Regions from separate parts of the Desulfitobacterium elongatum genome, predicted to be linked through region 1. Evidence: riboswitches for the same ligand, from Rfam matches in the RefSeq annotation. Region 1 holds a riboswitch; the other holds the start of a gene.
The links. A riboswitch is a leader RNA that binds a small molecule or an ion and turns the genes downstream of it on or off. The one in region 1 is predicted to bind cyclic di-GMP.
Positions count from the first base shown of each region.

Region 2: another riboswitch for cyclic di-GMP. It lies ahead of ACZ42W_RS13980 (HD-GYP domain-containing protein); the one in region 1 lies ahead of ACZ42W_RS01370 (chemotaxis protein CheW).

Region 1 covers NZ_AP038772.1:301,619-305,040, forward strand. Annotated here, with positions in the region: gene ACZ42W_RS01360 (RNA polymerase sigma factor) at 1-83, shown strand, start outside; gene ACZ42W_RS01365 (FMN-dependent NADH-azoreductase) at 361-996, shown strand; cyclic di-GMP riboswitch class I at 1,450-1,535, shown strand; gene ACZ42W_RS01370 (chemotaxis protein CheW) at 1,660-2,091, shown strand; gene ACZ42W_RS01375 (methyl-accepting chemotaxis protein) at 2,112-3,263, shown strand.
Region 2 covers NZ_AP038772.1:3,004,345-3,007,766, reverse strand. Annotated here, with positions in the region: gene ACZ42W_RS13990 (sigma-54 interaction domain-containing protein) at 1-830, shown strand, start outside; gene ACZ42W_RS13985 (hypothetical protein) at 1,038-1,478, opposite strand; cyclic di-GMP riboswitch class I at 1,824-1,912, shown strand; gene ACZ42W_RS13980 (HD-GYP domain-containing protein) at 1,986-3,047, shown strand; tRNA gene ACZ42W_RS13975 (tRNA-Trp) at 3,261-3,334, opposite strand.

The DNA.
Region 1 (3,422 bases):
CGATGCTTCGTAAGTCGTTAGCTGATGGAAACGGCTATGAAAATATGGGTTCCTTTAAATTAAGCCCAACCGGGATTGAGTAAAATTTTAAACGTAAATTAAACAAAACTCCTACTGTGGAAATATTCCTTCTTACCTTACCCAGATTTTCTATTTTAATTTTATCTCAATGGGCCTTTTTATTCTGACTCGATCACTATCTTTTTCGAATCAGTTTCGTCTTAATCTATGAAAGTAAGGTTGGCGCCACCTAACTATAGAACTATTCAACGGTTATTAGATTGCAATTTATTTAAAGGTAGGGTGAAAATGTTCAATTTTATTAAAAAGATGTTCAACAATGAAAAGGAGAATACAGCAATGTCAAAAGTATTGTATATTACAGCAAATCCAAAATCCCAGGAACAGTCCCTCAGTTTATCAGTAGGAAGTACCTTTATTGAGGAATACAAAAACGCTAATCCCAATGACGAGATTATCAATTTAGACCTATACAAAATGGATATTCCCTTAATTGATGAAGATGTATTTAGCGCATGGGATAAATTTGCAAAGGGTAGTTCATTTGACGGATTAACTCCAGTTGAGCAGAAGAAAATATCTGCAATGAATGCTTTATTAGAGCAGTTTTTAGCCGCGGATAAGTATATATTTGTTACCCCATTTTGGAATTTCACAGTACCTCCAAAGATGAAAGCTTACATCGATAACATTTGTATTGCAGGTAAGACATTTAAATATACAGAGAATGGACCCGTTGGATTACTAACTGATAAAAAAGCTGTTCACATCCAAGCTAGAGGAGGGGTATACTCCAGTGGCCCTGCTGTTGGGCTTGAAATGGGAGATAAATATATCAATACGATACTCTCTTTTATTGGAATTACCGATAAGGAATCTATTATTGTAGAAGGTGCAAATGCAACACCTGATAAAGCGGAAGAAATAAAAGCCAATGCAATCGCTAAGGCTCAAGAGGTTGCTAAAAGGTTCTAAAGGGTCCGCATGTTCAAATCGTGTCGCTCCGACCAAATAAGAAATTGGGAAAACCCGCAAAGCAGTGATATCACTGGATTTGCGGGTTTTGTTTATTTATGTGGAGTAAACCATTTTTCTTATTAAGCACCCTAAATATCCGGTATTTTTCGTACCTTGTCTGACAAATCAGCAGACAAAGTTTTCAGCAATAAGGCAACACCATTTTAGAGTTGATACATAGTGGACTAACTTTGTTCCTACTAAACCTATATTAAAATTGCCATCCTTCTTATTCACATAAACTTATAAAGTCATAAGTTTAATCTACTACCTTTATTAAATATTACTAACACTTTAGTTAGTAATTGTCACCATGCTTCATTAAACAATTTTGATATTTATGAAGGATTATAATCCTTGATGTAGAAATATTATACAAATTCTTATATTTTCGGATTTTATAATCGATATATGTGACAAAGGCAAACTTGGCTAAAGCCAAGGACGCAAAGCTATTGGGCCTTCCAGGTTATGCTGATGGTTGCCAGGTTACCGAAACCAATTTTTGTCACTCTTTATTAGAGCGACTTTTTTATTGCCAAGTGGGAACAATGGTGGTTTGAAAAACAACAAAAATTCCGTTATTGAGGCCTATAAAAAAATAGAGTAGGAGGTATATCTTTGGGTATTAATCAATTTGTTATTTTTACCTTAGGGGAACAAGAATATGGTATTGATATTTTCTGCACAAAGGAAATAGTCCGGATACCAAAAATCACCAAAATACCCAATACATCTGCTTTCATGGAAGGAGTTATTAATTTACGAGGTAAAGTAATACCGGTCATTGATCTTAAGAAAAAATTCTGCTTTGCGCAATCGGGGAATGGTATTGATCATAGGCTTCTTATACTTGAATTAGAAGGAATCAATTTAGGAATTATTGTTGACGATGTTTCTGAGGTAGTAAAAATTAACGAACAAGCAATTGAAACGCTTAGCACAGAGATTGCCACCATTGGAGCAAATAGTATCTATGGAATTGCTAAAATCAATCAACGGTTAATCCTATTATTGAATGCTTTAGAATTAAAAAATGAGATTCTAATTTAATATGAAAGAGAGTTGGCATTATGCTTTCTGTAAATGAATCGAATGCTTTAAAAATGTTTGCTGAAGTACAAGCAAAGGCAGTACATAATAGACCCATGTATATGATTACTGAAGGAGATAAAGTAATTTGGAAAAATGCTTCTGATGTTTTTGATATTGATGTTTTAAGTGTGGGTTCAAGGGTTAGGAGTGAAACCAGTGCTTGCAGAGCGGCTTCTCAAAAAAAGATAATAACAGAGAAAGTCCCGAGATCTTTATTTGGAATGAGGTTTTTAGTAACCTCCATTCCTATAGTTGATGAATCTGGAGATGCTATAGGAGCTTTTTCTACTTATTATCCACTTTTGCATCCTATTGATGCTGCATTTGATCATTTTGCCCCAATTCTGGCAGAGATGTTTCCAGAAGGTGTTCTATTGTATATGACTGACTTGCAGAAGTATATCCATAGACAGTCTTCTAAAGTATTTGATTTGCCAGTTAACCAAATTGGGGACGAATTGAAAGAAGACGATAATGCATTTAAAGCCATTAAAACCAAGCAAATGACAGTAGCAGAGGTTGATGCCAGTAGGTATGGGATACCGCTTTTTGTTGCAAGTTATCCATTATTTGATGAAGACAATGAAAATGAAGTTGTGGCTACTTTTGGGATGGTTATACCAAAAAAGACAGCAGCTCAGTTGCGTGATATGTCCGAAAATCTAGATAACGGTCTCTCTGGAATTTCTGCTGCTTTAGAGCAATTAGCCGCCTCAGCAACACAAATACATACAAATGAGCAGGAACTTAATAAAGATATCAAAGGAATAACTAGTCTTTCAGATGAAATTAATGAAGTGTCAGTATTTATTAAGGAAATTGCGGATGAAACAAAAATGCTTGGGTTGAACGCTGCTATTGAAGCCGCTAGGGCTGGTGAAGCTGGTAGAGGTTTTGGGGTTGTTGCAGAAGAAATCCGAAAACTCTCCGAACAGTCAAAGAGCACAGTTCCTAAAATCAAGAAGCTAACAGATAGTATTAAAGCTAACGTAACAATAGTAAGTGAAAAGAGCGAAAGTTCCTTACATTCAAGTCAGGAACAAGCGGCCGCTACAGAAGAGATAACAGCGAGCATAGAAGAAATAACTTCGATGGCTGAAGAGTTAAACAGTATTGCTAAGCAATTATAGTCGATAACTTTGGACAGCCCTCACCCTTCTGAACTGCACCCCAAATGTTAGACATGTGATAAAGTATTTATGTCTGACAAGAGGAGGTGCAGTTTTTCCTTCTTCCTGTCAAAAGCAATAAATCGTTATTCAGAACGTCGATTACTGATAGGAATCCAA
Region 2 (3,422 bases), 2.1 Mb from region 1:
TGTTTGCCCATGCCATTCATCAGGCCAGTGGAAGAAGCGGGCCTTTTGTCGCGATCAATTGCGCCGCCCTTCCCAGCAACCTGATTGCCAGCGAATTGTTCGGATATGTAGGCGGGGCTTTCACCGGTGCCGAAAATAAAGGCCGGTTGGGCAAAATCGAGTTGGCGAAAGACGGCACGTTATTTTTGGATGAAATTGGCGATATGCCTTTGGAAATTCAGCCATCTTTTTTGCGCGTGCTGGAAGACAAAAAAGTCATGCGTTTAGGCAGCAATAAAGACATTCACGTGGACTTCCGCTTGATCGCGGCGACCAATATAGACCTTTTTCAACTGGTGCAGGAAAAGAAATTTCGCGCTGACTTATATTACCGGCTGGAAACTCTGGAATTGGATCTGCCGCCGCTCCGGGAACGAGACAAGGATATTTTGCTGATTGCGAACCATTTCCTTGAGAAAATCTGCGAAAAAGAGGGGCGCGCACCGCTCAAACTGAATAAAGAGGTGGAAGCGTTCTTGCTCAATTACGCCTGGCCGGGGAATGTTAGACAGTTGAAAAACGCCATGCTTTACGCTGCAAATATTTGTGAGGGGCAAGTGATCAAGCCGCAGGATATGCCTGCAAGCGTATATAGAAATTTGGATATGCCGCGGCCAAATGAAAAGTTAGGGAAGTTCCAGTCCTTTTCCTCTTTACAAGAAACGGAGGAAGAAATGATAAAAAAAGCCTTGTCTTTAACCGGGAATAATGTGCGTGCCGCCGCGAGCATATTGGGCTTGAGCAAGACTACCCTATACCGTAAGATAAAGGATTATCATATCGATATTTAAGGGTTGGGGGAATTGGCATTTTAGTTTAGCAAAGCGAAAGCTTTTCAGCATATTCTCAGCCAACAACTCGGGGAAGTCATTCCTCGGGTCATTTTTTTGTATATCAGAAAGTATAACTTTCACGGTACACAAGGGCAACCAACGACTTCGCCTTTCTGGATGAGTGCTTAAAAGGTTCGGCGAAGCCGGGTTTTCTTTGAACTTATTTTAGTCAATTCTAATATTATTTTTATATAGTTTCGCCAGGACAAGGCCATAGATTGATGCAGTAATTGTATTTGATGCCACAGTATATGGTGGAATAATCATAAGATCATTTACCTTAAATAAAAACGTTATTGAATAAGTAAGCAAAAAAATTGTAAGTCCAAAGAGAATACCCTTGAACATATGATTTTGTGTTCTAATCAAAGGAACGATATATACATAAAGTACTCCACACATGCCAGTAAAACCTAAGTGGATGATTAACGCCAAAATGCTATCAAAAGTATTCATCGGTTTGTTCCCATAAACGATAATTGCCATAAAATCAAGGTATCGTAGAGTAGCAATATTTAAGACGTAATAAGATATAAGATTTAGAACATTCATGATTAAACCAGCTACCACACCAGAATAGAAACCAAAGGTAAAGCGATCTTTCAAAGTCATCACCCTTTCTTAAGTATTATTTAATAAATTCATCGTAAGTATTCATACAGTGCTTTCTCACGTCTGTATTCATGATTGTAGCGGTGCTATTAGGCAGGTAAGGAGATAGTTAGATAAGTAAACCAGGCGTAAAGCCTGGTTAAATAAACTTATTACCATATCCAGAGCAAACAATCTATATGTATTCTATGTATCTGGCTTTATGGCCAAAATTACGGGCAGATGTCTTGAAAAATACTTTACTTTAAAAAAACAAAAATGTTTTTTTCTGAATTAACTTAAAGTAAACTATGTTATAATCGTATTTAAAGTTATTTATCCTAATTTAAAGCTCAAAAGCATCGACAATGGCAAACTTGGCGAAAGTCAAGGACGCAAAGCTATGGGTCTTCTAGTTTATAAAAACTAATGACTGCCAAGCCGCCGAATTTGCTCTATTTTAAGAAGTTGTCGCCATGCTTACTTTTGCATGGCGATTTTTTTTGTGAAAGGAAGGTTTAATTGCGACAGTTAAGTATCAATCGAATCAACAAAGGAGATGTACTAGGACGCACCATCTATTCCCATGATGGACGTGTCTTGCTTGGTAGAGGAGTTGCTCTTAGCGACTTGTATACAAATCGGTTGCGGGATTTGGGCATTAACATCATTTACATAGACGATGAGGAAACAAAGGATATCCAAATTGAGGATGTGATTTCTGAAGAACATCGACGAGAAGCAATGATCTCGCTAGAGCATTCCGCTGAAGCCGTCCGGATTGGAAAAGACTTTGATGGCTTTAAAATTAAAAAAGCTGTCAATAATATTATTGAGGACATTTTCTCACAAAAAGATATTTTTTTAAGTCTTGCTGACATGCGAAGTTATGATAACCAAGTTTTTGCTCATTCCGTGAGTGTTTGTGTATTAGCAACGATTTTAGGAAAAGCGGCCGGTCTGGAGAAAGAGAATTTAGAGGCTTTAGCAATAGGAGCCTTGTTTCACGATATTGGAACGATAAAGTTACCGAAAGAACTCCTATGCAAGAGAGAACCTTTTACACCAAAAGAACTTGAACTGTATAAGACACACACAGAAGAAGGATTTGAAATTCTCCGAGTCAAACGGGAATTAAGTCTCTTGAGTGCTCACATCGCATTTCAGCATCACGAATGGATGAACGGAACGGGATACCCTCGTGAACTTGCGGGCGACCGTATCCATAACTTAGCGCAAATTGTTGGGTTGGCAGATTTCTATGATAACTTAGTAAATGATAGTCCAGGGAGTTCTCGAATTTTACCGTATGAAGCAATTGAAGTTGTCATGGGAGCAGCAAATAATTTCTTCCCACATGACCTTGTCGTTACCTTCTTAAAGCATATAGCAGCATATCCAACAGGATGTACGGTAAAGCTCAATACGGGTGAGATTGGGATTATCGTTGATCAAAACAGAAGTTTGCCTATGCGTCCTATCGTCAGAGTGTTACTAGGTAACGAAGAGCTATCATCTGTCAAAGCAAAGGAATATAATTTAGTTGAGGAACGAACAGTCTTTATAGAATCTATTCTCGAGTAATAGGCGCACTGCACGACAGAGGCCTAGACAGTAGCTACTTCCCAGGATAAGGGGAGGTACCTATTGTCTAGGCCTTTATTTTTATCGATTTGGCAACAAAGAACGTGCCCAAAACGTGCTCAAAGACATAAAAAAAGTTATATTGAGGTAGAAATAGGTAAATAGCAGTACAATAAAAAACACCGCAAAGGCTTGCGGTGTCTAGGTTTCTTTTGGCAGGGGATGCAGGAGTTGAACCCACACTAACGGTTTTGGAGACCGCTGTTCTACCATTAAACTAATCCCCTAGGTCATCTAAAATGAATGAATAGTGACAAAAGCTATTATACTTGAAGGTGGGTTATGTGTCAACAGACGTCATAGAAGTTATAGATA